2 regions of the Cupriavidus sp. SK-3 genome follow, and region 2 is predicted to be linked to the other one. Evidence: riboswitches for the same ligand, from Rfam matches in the RefSeq annotation. Region 2 holds a riboswitch; the other holds the start of a gene.
The links. Region 2 has a riboswitch for glycine ahead of CF70_RS25895 (D-amino acid dehydrogenase). Riboswitches for the same ligand answer to the same signal wherever they lie in the genome.
Positions count from the first base shown of each region.

Region 1: linked by a shared signal. The riboswitch ahead of gcvT (glycine cleavage system aminomethyltransferase GcvT) and the one ahead of CF70_RS25895 (D-amino acid dehydrogenase) in region 2 are both predicted to bind glycine.

Region 1 is NZ_JFJV02000264.1:41,332-47,624, forward strand. It holds gene gcvP (aminomethyl-transferring glycine dehydrogenase) at 1-2,259, opposite strand, end outside; gene gcvH (glycine cleavage system protein GcvH) at 2,361-2,741, opposite strand; gene gcvT (glycine cleavage system aminomethyltransferase GcvT) at 2,852-3,979, opposite strand; glycine riboswitch at 4,079-4,218, opposite strand; glycine riboswitch at 4,240-4,327, opposite strand; gene CF70_RS28260 (UvrD-helicase domain-containing protein) at 4,562-6,293, shown strand, end outside.
Region 2 is NZ_JFJV02000246.1:11,552-17,844, reverse strand. It holds gene CF70_RS25905 (MFS transporter) at 1-718, opposite strand, end outside; gene CF70_RS25900 (LysR substrate-binding domain-containing protein) at 987-1,910, opposite strand; gene CF70_RS25895 (D-amino acid dehydrogenase) at 2,008-3,330, opposite strand; glycine riboswitch at 3,379-3,505, opposite strand; gene CF70_RS35300 (Bug family tripartite tricarboxylate transporter substrate binding protein) at 3,756-4,313, shown strand; gene CF70_RS25885 (GNAT family N-acetyltransferase) at 5,084-5,527, opposite strand; gene CF70_RS25880 (cytochrome b/b6 domain-containing protein) at 5,842-6,293, opposite strand, start outside.

The DNA of each region.
Region 1 (6,293 bases), on a different contig from region 2:
ATAGCCCACGCTGTCCTGGTTGGGCAGGAAGTCCGCCAGGTGCGCGCCGACCGCCACCGGGCCAACGCCCGGGCCGCCGCCGCCGTGGGGGATGCAGAAGGTCTTGTGCAGGTTCAGGTGGGACACGTCGCCGCCGAACTGGCCCGGCGCGGCGGTGCCGACCATGGCGTTCATATTGGCGCCGTCCACGTAGACCTGGCCGCCGTGCTTGTGCACGATGTCGCAGATCTGCTGCACGCCCTGCTCGAACACGCCATGCGTGGACGGGTAGGTGATCATGATGGCGGCGAGGTTCTTGCTGTGCTGCTCGGCCTTCTTGGCCAGGTCTTCCAGGTCGACGTTGCCGTTCTCGTCACAGGCCACCACCACCACCTTCATGCCGGCCATCTGCGCTGAGGCCGGGTTGGTGCCGTGGGCGGAGGAGGGGATCAGGCAGATGTCGCGATGGCTTTCGCCACGGCTGGCGTGATAGGCGTGGATGATCAGCAGGCCGGCGTATTCCCCTTGCGAGCCGGCGTTGGGCTGCAGGCTCACCGCGGCGTAGCCGGTCGCGGCGCACAGCATGGCTTCAAGCTGGTCGATCATCTCGCGGTAGCCGACCGTCTGGTCCAGCGGCGCGAACGGGTGCACCTTGCTGAACTCGGGCCACGTCACCGGGATCATCTCGCTGGTGGCGTTGAGCTTCATGGTGCACGAGCCCAGCGGGATCATGGTGCGGTCCAGCGCCAGGTCCTTGTCGGCCAGCATGCGCAGGTAGCGCAGCATCTCGTGCTCGGCGTGATGCGTGTTGAACACCGGATGGGTCAGGTAGGCGCTCTGGCGCGCCAGGCCGGCCGGGTAGGCGTCCTGCGCGGCGGCTTCCAGCGCGTCGAAATCGGGCACCGGCTTGCCGTGGGCGAAGATTTCCAGCAGGGTGACCACGTCTTCACGCGAGGTGGTTTCGTCCAGCGAGATGCCGATGCGGGCGGCGCCGGCGTGGCGCAGGTTGATGCCGCGGGCGGTTGCCGATGCGTGCAGGGCTTCGGTGTTGAAGCCGGTTTCCAGGGTCAGCGTGTCGAAATAGGCGGCGTTGGTGCGCGCATAGCCGAGCTGCTGCAGGCCGCCGGCCAGCGTGGCGGTCAGGCGGTGCACGCGCTGCGCGATGCGCTTGAGGCCTTGCGGGCCGTGGTACACGGCGTACATCGAGGCCATCACGGCCAGCAGGACCTGCGCCGTGCAGATGTTCGAGGTGGCCTTCTCGCGGCGGATATGCTGCTCGCGCGTCTGCAGGGCCAGGCGATAGGCCTTGTTGCCTTGCGCGTCGATCGTCACGCCAACCAGGCGGCCGGGCATGGAGCGCTTGAAGGCATCCTTGACCGCCATATAGCCGGCGTGCGGGCCGCCGAAACCCAGCGGCACGCCAAAGCGCTGCGAGTTGCCCACCGCCACGTCGGCGCCCCATTCGCCGGGCGCGGCGATCAGGGTCAGCGCCAGCAGGTCGGCGGCAGCCACCACCAGGCCGCCGGCGGCGTGCACGGCATCGGCGATGGCGCGGTAGTCGGCGACCTCGCCATTGACGCCGGGGTACTGCAGCAGCACGCCGAAGGCATGGGCGCCGGCGGCTTCCGAAGCGGGGCCGACCTTGACCTCGATGCCCAGCGGCAGGGCGCGGGTGCGTACCACTTCCAGCGTTTGCGGCAGCACGTCGTCGGCCACGTAGAAGGTATTGGAAGCGTGCTTGTTGACGCGCTGCAGCAGCGTCATGGCCTCGGCGGCCGCGGTGCCTTCGTCCAGCATGGACGCGTTGGCGATGTCCAGCCCGGTCAGGTCGGTCACCATCTGCTGGAAGTTCAGCATGGCTTCCAGGCGGCCTTGCGAGATCTCGGGCTGGTAGGGCGTGTAGGCGGTGTACCAGGCCGGGTTCTCGAAGATATTGCGCAGGATCACGCCCGGCGTCAGGGTGTTGTAGTAACCCTGGCCGATAAAGCTCTTGAGTACCTTGTTCTTGTTCGCCAGCCCGCGCAGCCTGGCCAGCGCCGCTTCCTCGGTCAGCGGCTCGGTGAACTCGCCCAGCGGCATGCCGTCGCGGCGGCGGATGGCGGCGGGGATGACGGCGTCGATCAGCGCGGCGCGGCTGTCATAGCCTAGCACCTTGAGCATGTGTTGTTGCTCGGCGGCGTCGGGGCCGATATGGCGGGAGGCGAAGGCGTCGCGCGCCTCCAGTTCGGCCAGCGTGGGCCGGGCAACTTGGGCGGCAGTCATGGGCAGGGGAGCGTTCATGGCAAGAATCTCGTGGGAGCGGTGCGGCGGGTGGTCGGCCCGGTGCGCGTCGCGGCAGTCTTTGTCCGTCATTCCCGTGGCGCGGGAATGACGATCTGGCATCAGGCGCCGACGTTGGCCTTGTAGGCGTCGGCCGACATCAGGCCGTTCACGTCGTCGCTGTTGGCCGGCTTGAGCTTGAACAGCCAGGCGTCGAAGGCGTCGGCATTGACGCTCTCGGGCGCGGCGGCGGCGGCATCGTTGACGGCGATCACTTCGCCGGCCACCGGGGCGTAGATGTCGGACGCGGCCTTGACCGATTCCACCACGGCCAGCGCATCGCCGGCACCGACGGACTTGCCCACTTCCGGCAGTTCCAGGAAGACGATGTCGCCCAGCGCGTCCTGCGCGTGGTCGGTGATGCCGATGGTCAGCGTGCCGTCGGCTTCGACGCGCACCCATTCATGGGACTCGGTGTATTTCAGGTCGGCGGGGAAATTCATGGGATTGCTCCAGATTCAATTTGTTATTCAGCGCCAGCCGGGCGGAGGTTCCGATACACGATGATCGATGGGTAACCGCCGGCTGGCGCGCTGTGACCGGGTGCGAGCGTTCAGCTCACGAGTGCCTTGCCATTACGCACAAACGGCAGTTTAACCACAGTCGCGGCGAGTTTGCGGTCGCGGATCTCGACCTGAACCTCGGCGCCGATGGCAACGTCGCGCGGCAGGCGGGCAAAAGCGATGGATTGGGACAGCGAGGGGCTGAAGGTGCCGCTGGTGATCTCGCCGTCGCCGGCGGGGGTGATCACCTTCTGGTGGGCGCGCAGCACGCCGCCTTTTTCGCGCAGGATCAGCCCGACGAACTGCTGGGTCTGGCCGCCGGCGACCAGCGCCGCCTTGCCGGTGAAATCGCGTTCGCTTTGCAGGTCCACGGTCCAGGCCAGGCCCGCGTTGAGCGGCGAGGTATGGATATCCATGTCCTGGCCGTACAGGTTCATGCCGGCTTCCAGGCGCAGCGTGTCGCGCGCGCCCAGGCCGGCCGGGCGCACGCCGGCGGCGATCAGCTTTTCCCACAGGCCGGCCACGTTCTCTGCCGGCACCACCAGTTCGAAACCGTCTTCGCCGGTATAACCGGTGCGCGCCACCATGACTTCGCCGAGCGCGGGATCCTGCACCACCACGGCGTTGAACGGCTTCAGGGCTTCGCTGGGTTGCGTCGAGGGAAAGGCGCTCCACACCTTGGCGCGGGCGTTCGGGCCCTGCACAGCGACGATGGCCAGCGGGGCCACGCCGTCGGGCGCGTTGTCGTGGCGGCGCGGCGTGATGCTCACGCCGCTATTGGTGGCCGCGTTGCGTGCGGCGATCCATTTGATATCGGCGTTGGCGGTGCCGGCGTTCACCACCAGGCGGAAGTGATCCTCGGCGAAGAAGTAGACGATCAGGTCGTCGATGACGCCGCCCTTTTCGTCGAGCATGCAGGCGTACAGCGCCTTGCCCGGCGTTTGCAGCTTGTCCACATTGTTGGCCAGCAGGCCGCGCAGGAAGGCACGCACATGCTCGCCATTGAGATCGACCACGCACATGTGGGAGACGTCGAACATGCCGGCGTCCGTGCGCACGGCGTGGTGTTCCTCGATCTGGGAGCCGTAGTTGACCGGCATGTCCCAGCCGCCGAAGTCGACCATGCGGGCGCCGATGGCGCGGTGGATAGCGTTGAGGGGCGTGGCCTGGAGCGTCATGGAATCCTCGGGGGAAGGCTAATCTCGGTTCGAAAACGAAAAAAGGGCCATCCGCCGCAGGATTCGGCGCGCAATAGCGCTGCCAAATCCGCTGCGGCGGATGACCCCTCTGTCCTCGATACCTGAGAGATTACAAGGCGGCCCCGGCTAAACCAGGACCCAGGCCTTGCGCGCCCCTTCGGTGGGCACGCTCACCATTGATTCAGCAATGGCGGGTGCCGCTCTCCAGAGTACGGCGTGCATCGTGTGCATGTTGCAAGCCGATCCGACCAGTCCATGGTGCCTGAGAGTTTTCGGGTGATACCCCTTCGGCGGCGCAAGATCTGCGCGCTCTCCCGGTCGGATGGCGCGACTCTACAGCCAGCCTCGGGGGCTTGTCAACGCGGGCGATTGCCGGGCTGGCCCGGAGGGCGGGGCGGCCTGCGGGCATGTTAACATCTGCGGCTCCGATGGCTTTTCCTGTGCCGCAGGCTTCACTCGTGGCCGCGCATGTGCTGCCCATGTACTGCCCATGTGCCGCGCGGAGCCTCGCGCCCGCCCTTGCCGGCCATCCCGCCACCCAGCCTCACCACCAGCCCTCGCATGACCCACGGACTTAATCCTGCCCAATCCGAAGCCGTTCGCTACCTCGATGGCCCCTGCCTGGTCCTGGCCGGCGCCGGTTCGGGCAAGACCCGGGTGATCACGCAGAAGATCGCCCACCTGATCGAGGACAAGGGCTTCCAGCCCAAGCACATCGCCGCGGTGACCTTTACCAACAAGGCCGCCAAGGAGATGCAGGAGCGTATCGCCAAGCTGATGGAAGGCAAGACCACGCGCGAGGGCAAGCGCATTCCGATCAAGCAGATCACCGTCAGCACCTTCCACTCGCTGGGCGTGCAGATCCTGCGCGCCGAGGCGGAGCACGTAGGCCTGAAGCCGCGCTTCTCCATCATGGATTCGGACGATTGCTTCGGCATGGTGCAGGAGCAGCTCGCCAGCACCGACAAGAAGCTGATCCGCAGCGTGCAGAGCACCATCTCGCTGTGGAAGAACGGCATGGTCGATCCCGAGACGGCCATCGCCCAGGCCGAAAACCCCGACGATCACCAGGCGGCGCTGATCTACCGCAACTACGTGGCCACGCTGCATGCCTACCAGGCAGTGGATTTCGACGACCTGATCCGCCTGCCGGCCGAGCTGTTCGCGCGCAACGAAGAGGTGCGCATGCGCTGGCAGAACCGGCTGCGCTACTTCCTGGTGGACGAATACCAGGACACCAACGCCTGCCAGTACCAGTTGCTCAAGCAACTCGCCGGCGGCTCGCACCTGCGCGCCCCGGCCTTTACGGCGGTGGGCGACGACGACCAGGCCATCTATGGCTGGCGCGGCGCCACGCTGGACAACCTGAAGCTGCTGCAGACCGATTTTCCCGACCTCAAGGTGGTCAAGCTGGAGCAGAACTACCGCTCCACAGTGCGCATCCTGGAAGCGGCCAACGCGGTCATCTCCAACAATCCCAAGCTGTTCGACAAGAAGTTGTGGAGCGAGCACGGCATGGGCGACCCCATCGCCATCAACCCGATGAACGATGAGGAGCACGAGGCGGAATCCGTGGTGTTCCGCCTGTCGGCGCACAAGTTCGAGCGGCGCGCGCAGTTCCGCGACTACGCCATCCTGTACCGCGGCAACCACCAGGCACGCCTGTTCGAGCAGATCCTGCGCCGCGAGCGCATTCCCTATGTGCTGTCGGGCGGGCAGAGCTTCTTCGACAAGGCCGAGATCAAGGACATTTGCGCCTACCTGCGCCTGATCGCCAACCCGGATGACGATCCCGCCTTCATCCGCGCCATCACCACGCCCAAACGTGGCGTGGGCAACACCACGCTGGAAGTGCTGGGCACCTTCGCCGGGCAGGCCAAGGTCTCGCTGTTCGAGGCGGCCATGATGGGCGGCATCGAGGGCAAGCTGCAGCCGCGCCAGCTGGAGCCGCTGCGCGTGTTCTGCGAGGCGATGGTGCGGCTGGCCGGGCGCGCGGCCAGCGATCCCGCTACCGAAGTGCTGGACGACCTGATGGAAGGCATCCACTACGAAGCCTACCTCTACGACATGTTCGACGAACGCCAGGCGCAGTCGCGCTGGACCAACACGCTGGAATTCCTCGACTGGCTCAAGCGCAAGGGCACCAAGCCCGAGGCCACGGGTGAAGGCGAAGCCACTGGCTTCGACACCGCCGACGGCTTTGGCGACGAAGGCAAGAACCTGCTGGAGCTGACGCAGACGGTGGCGCTGATGAGCATGCTTGAAGGCCGCGAGGAAGATCCCGACGCCGTGC
Region 2 (6,293 bases):
CCGCGCCGATGCCGCCGTGCTGCCCGCCTTCATGCGTTTCCTGCAGATGGCGGCGGATATACATGCCCACGGGCGCGATCAGCAGGCCCAGCAGGAACGGCAGGCGCCAGCCCCAGTCATGCATGGCTTCCGGGCTGAGCAGGGCCGATACCGCGGCGCCGGTCAGCGCGCCAAGCAGCGCGGCGCCGCCTTGGGTGGCGGCCTGCCAGCTCACGAGGAAGCAGCGGTTGCGCTTGCTTGCCGACTCCAGCAGCAAGGCCGATGCCGCGCCGACCTCGCCGCCCGCCGACAAGCCTTGCAGCAAGCGGCCGAGCACGACCAGCACGGTCGCTGTCACGCCGATGCTGGCGTGGGTCGGCGTGAACGCGATCAGCGCCGTGCCCGCGGTCATCAGCGCAATGGTCAGCGTGAGCGCGGTCTTGCGCCCGCGCCGGTCAGCCAGGCTACCGATCAGCACCGCGCCGAGCGGACGCATCACAAAACCGGCGCCAAACGTGGCAAAGGACAGCAACAGCGAAGCCAGCGGGCTGCTCGACGGAAAGAACAGCTTTCCGATGGTGGCGGCGAAGAAGCTGTAGACGGTGAAGTCGTAGATCTCCAGCCCGTTTCCGATCGCGGCGGCGACGATGGCGCGGCGCGAATGCGGGCGGGCCGCGGTGGGGGCGGCGGTGGATGCCGTGCCGGCGGGGCTGGATAGCGCGGTAGGCGCGTGGGTCATGCTTTCCTCCTCGGGTGGGATTGGCTCGGGACGGCTGCCGCGCGGCGCCGTCTCTACTGGTGTGCTGGCATGGTAAGAGCGAGGCGCCGGATAAGCACTTCGCTTTTTTTCATGGGTATGAGGATCGGGAATAGGCGGGAATAGGCGGGAACAAGCGGGCATGGGCGCCAGCCATCGGGAATGGCGGGCGATGCTCAAAGCGGGGGGGGAGGGGTGCCGCGTAAGTCGGCGGCCGCGCGTCCATGCAACGGCGCAGGCGCAGGCCAGTTCAGGGGGCGGCCGCGCCGCCCGGTGCCGGGGAGTCGCCGGAAAGCGCTTCCAGCATGGCATCGTGCAGGCGAGCCGCGGCCCAGGTCAGTACGTGCCGGTCGCGCGTGACCAGGGAGATGGTGCGCTCGGGCACCGGCTCTTCCACCTCGATGAAGTCCATATTGTCCGTAACGAACTTGCTGCCGCGCGATTCGCTGGAAAGCAGGATCAGGGTATCCGCCTTCCAGCATAGTTCCAGCGCCAGCCCCATGGAGGTGCACTCGATTACCCGCGCGGGAGGCGCCAGGTCATTGCCCGCGAACAATTGATGAAAAGGCGAGCTGGTGTCGGAGAGCGGGTCCAGCACCAGCCAGTCAGCCTGCTGCAGCACGCGCACCGACCGGGCCGCGCGCAGCGGATGCCCGCGCCGCGCGGCAATGATGGTCGGCAGGCGGCAGGCCTGGGTGCAATCCAATCCGCGGTCCGCCGGCAGCAGTTGGGACGTCACCGCAAAGTCCATGGTGCCCTCGCGCAGGTGCTCCAGCAACTGCGTCGGCCGCATCTCCTGCACGCGCAGGCGGGCGTTGGGAAACTCGCGCCGGAAGGTACTCAGGCAGGCCGCCATCGGCCGCATCACCGCCGTGACCGGCGTGACGCCAACCGTGATCTCGCTGACCACGCTGCCCATCATGTCTTCCAGGTCCTCCCGCGCGCGCCGCACGTTCTCGCTGATCAGCCGGGCATGCGTGACCAGCCGCTGGCCATGGGGGGTGAGCCGCACGCCCTTGCTGGAACGCACGAACAAGGTGGCGCCGACGCTGCTCTCCAGTTCCTTGATGGCCTTGCTCAGCGCGGGCTGCGTCAGGTGAAGGAGGCGCGAGGCTTCCTGGATGCTGCCGGTGTCGGCGATGGCGGCCAGGGCGCGCAACTGGTTAAGCTTCATGGGGAGCCTGCGGAGTCGTGGACGCACATGGTAAAGGCAAAGCGCCCGGCGCAGATGGCCGGGCGCAGGGCGCGGTAATGCGCGCCGCAGTTCGCGCTCAGTGGGCCGTTGCGCTGGCGGGGTTTGCCGCCATGGCAAGCGCGCGTGGACCCTTGTGCGCCGGCAGCTCGCCACTGAAGGCAAAGTCCACTTCCGGCACATAACCGCTGATGATGTCGGCAATGGCGCGGCCCGAGCCGCAGCCGTGCGTCCAGCCCAGCGTGCCGTGGCCGGTGTTGAGGTAGAGGCCGTCGATCCCGCTGGCACCGATATACGGCACGTTGCCCGGCGTGGCGGGGCGCAGGCCCGTCCAGAAGCGCGCCAGCTCGGGACGGCTCATGCCTGGGAACACGTCCAGCGTCCGTTTGACGATGGCGTCGCAGCGCACCGGGTTCAGGTCCATCGCATAGCCGTTGAGCTCGGCGGTGCCTGCCACGCGCAGGCGGTCGCCAAAGCGCGAGAACACCAGCTTGTACTCGTCATCGGTCAGGCTCACGCTGGGCGCGCGCGCGGGGTCGAGTACCGGCAGCGTCACCGAGTAGCCCTTGGCCGGATAGATATCCAGCTTCACCCCCAGCGGGCGCGCCAGCATCGGGCTGAAGCTGCCCAGCGCAAGCACATAGGCATCGGCGCTTTCGATCTGGTAGCCGCCGGTTTCATCGGCGATCTCCACGCCGCGCATCCTGCCGCCATCGGCGTGCAGGCGCTGCACACGCACGCCGTAGCGGAAACGCACACCAAGCGCCTCGCACTTGGCCGCCAGCTCGGTGGTGAAGCGGTGCACGTCGCCGGATTCGTCCTCGCTGGTATAGGTGGCGCCAGCCAGGCGCGGCGCGATATTGGACAGCGCCGGTTCCAGGCGTACGACTTCGTCCGGCCCGATCACGCGGCGCTCGCAGCCCAGTTCGCGCATGATGCGCGCCGGCTCGATGGCCGCGTCGAACTCCTTCTGGCTGGTGTAGAAATGCAGGATGCCGCGCGTCAGGTGGTCGTACTCGATGCCGGTTTCCTCGCGCAGGGCCTGCAGGCTGGCGCGGCTGTATGTGCCTAGGTTGAGCAACTGGATCATATTGTGGGTGGAGCGCTTAGCCGTGCACTCGCGCAGGAACTTCAGGCCCCACGACCATTGCGCCGGGTCGGCGCGCAGGCGGAACAGCAGGGGCGCATCCTCCCGGCCCAGCCAGCGCAGCATCTTCAGCGGAGCGGCCGGGTTGGCCCACGGCTCGGCATGGCTGACCGAGATCTGGCCGCCGTTGCCAAAACTGGTTTCCCGGGCGGCGCCCGCGTTGCGCTCCAGCACCACCACTTCATGCCCGGCCTTGGCCAGGTACCACGCAGAAGCGACGCCGATCACGCCGGCTCCCATCACGATGACTTTCATTCTTCAGGCTCCGGACAGCAAAAAGGGGCAGACAGGCAATCTGGCCTGTCTGCCCCCACTGTCCTTTTGCCTGAGAGATTCGCCGCACCCACCACGGGTGCCGGCTTGCCCCTTCGGCGGCCGCATGCCGCGCCACGCTTGGTGGTCCGGTCCGGCGCTCTCCAGTTTTATCGGTTTCCAGTCTTCTGCACCTGAGCGTTTCAGGGGTACGCCTTCGGTAGAAGCGCCCGACCTGCTATGGCGGGGGGCGCCTCGTTCTCCTGGAAGCCGCACCATAGCACGCGTGGCCGGGAGACTGCAAGGGCGAGGTAGTGGGCGTCGGGCCCGCCCCACCGATGTAGCAGCGTTTGCAGCATCGCCTTCTGGCGTCGCCGATTCTTTAACGTTTGCACAATGAAGCGGAAAGGTCCACGTCGGGTCGCAGCGTGACCTGCGGATACACGTTGTACCTGGCAACTAGCTCGACCAACGCGGCGAGTGCCCACCTATGTAAGAGGACGGGCTTCGAACCCATCAAGGATTTCACCACGGTCGCGTCCGTGGCTGCCATCCCCAGCATTCTGCTTGTGCCTGCGGTATCGCCATTCAAGTCGCCGAAAGACATCGTCAATGCTGCCAAAGCAAAACCAGGAAAGCTCTCCTATGGTTCGGGCGGCATTGGAGCATCGGCTCACTTGGCAGGTGAACTGTTCAAGTCCATTGCCGGCATCGACGTCATCCACGTGCCCTACAAAGGTAGTGGCCCAGCCATCTCTGATGTCATGGCCGGACAGCTCTCATATATGTTCGACACCGGGGCCGTCCCATACATCCGAGGTGGAAAAGTCCGCGCTATCGCGGTCGCTGCGGAGAGGCGTCTTCGATTGTTCCCCGAGGCCGCGACCTTCACCGAACGCGGCATCAAGGGTATGCAGATGAGCGCGTGGTATGGCCTCGCGGCACCATCGCTTACTGCCCGGGCGACGACAAAGAAAGCGAACTGACTCAGCTCCAGTCGGTCAGCGCCAGAACGTCAGCGCCCCTGTCGAGAATCGCGGCCCGCTGGAGCAAGTCGCCAGGTTCACAGAGCGCAACACAAGTGCCGGCCAGGGTCATCCTTGCCTGAGCAGTTGCTCGCAGGCTTGCCGCTTCCTGGCGCAGGGCCTTGATGCCGGCCGAGACGGTCCAGCGAGTCCTTCTCCCACTGCCAGCGCCGGGTAGCGACGCGTCGTTCGTGGCCATGGGAGAAGCGAGAGCTTGATGCATATTGACCTTGAAATATTGCTATGCCTCGTTTCGCTTGGCGGTATCTCGCGAACGGGCGTTCATTTTTTGTTTTGGCAAACATGCCAGAGTCTTGCTGGCCGGTAGCGGCGGTGAACTCGCCGATGGCGCTGCAAATAACCGCTCGCGTATTTAACTGGACCTAGATGACAATTTGGAGTCAGGTGAGTGCCGAGAAAGACGGATATCAGTGGGGCGCGGGTTAACCTTAACGCTGTGTCATGGCGACTTGCCGACCACCTGCCATGCCATGGGTGGTGAGGGTCACAATGGCCAAGAGATAAGCTGGAAAAATCTGTTTAATTCTCAGATTAAGAATTATTCATTCTGCATGGGCTGGCGATAGAGTCCTGCTGCCACCGTGTCACCAGTTTCCGGTGACGTGGGTCTTTTTGTGCACGAACGTGCACTGGATTTCTTCTGGCGGCAAGCGCTTACAGGGCCATTAAGCGAGGCAAGGGCGTTCACGCGTCAGGCGCGCTTCGCATGCCTACTTGAGCTCACAGTGCATGCATAGCGCTGAGCTTTGTGCAGCATTGCGGAACTCCCGTGAGGCCTGGACTTCTGACGGCGCTTTATCGAAAGGGATGTGGCAGAAACCCCAGCGCGCGAAATAGGCGGGAGCCGATGCGGACAAGAGAAAAGCATGTCGGAGTTCAGTGCCGCGGGCGCGCACGAGAAGCTTTTCTACGAGGCGGCTCGCGACACCCCTATCTCGATAGCCGGACTCCACTGCCACGGACCGGATGATAATTGAGTGTCCACGGCGCTCCGCTGCAGCACAGCCAACGATACGACCGTCGCAAAGCGCAATCTGAAAGCTGTCGAGAATCTCCGTTACGTCCTCCGTGGCGAGGCCGCATCTTGCCAGCAACGAAGTCATCGGCTCGATGTCGACTTGGGACGCCGAACGGAGATAGACGTGGGTAAGCATGAAACAGTCTCCGGTCAGTGCTCGATGAGGCTGCCGGGCAGCTCTGGCACTTTGTTGATGCCGCGTGTCAGCACCCACTGCTGATACGAAGCAACTAGTTGCGGGATGCTACCAGCTTGAACGTTCTCGTGACAAGCCCGAGGAAACTCCAATTTGTATCACTGTGTGATATATGCGTTGTCGGCGCGCGCAGACAGGAGGCTGGCAGAATTGCCGCTCTCCTGGAAGCCGCGCATTGGTGCTGGCTAAGCCGAATCGCAATGGCTGGCGGGAGACCCGTATCGGGACAATGCTCGCATGCTGCCGCGGCACCTTCAAGTGCCGCCATCGCGCCGCTTGTTTCCGGTCAGCATGGCGGCGATGAGATTCTCCTTGTGAGCCATGCTCATCGCGACGGCGGCAATGAGGTGTATGACGATCAGCACCATCAGGGCGTCCGCCAGCAACTCATGCACGTCCTTCGGTCCATCCTCGCCCCAGAAGGCGTCCAGCCTCGACATCCAGCCCGTCACGGCGAGCGCGATGATGATGGCCCACATGGTGATCATCATCATCGCGCCGAGCGGCGTGTGGCTCAGATACCGGGGCGGGCGGTGTGCAATCAGTGCCTTGAGGTAGGCCAGGAGGCGGGAGGGCGTGGGCAGCCACGCGGAAAACCTGGCAGGCTCGCTGCCGATGAAACCCCACAGGATCCGGAACAGCACCAGTCCGGCGGCAACATAGCCGACGGCGCGGTGTGACGGGCCGCCGGAGTCCTCGACCAAGT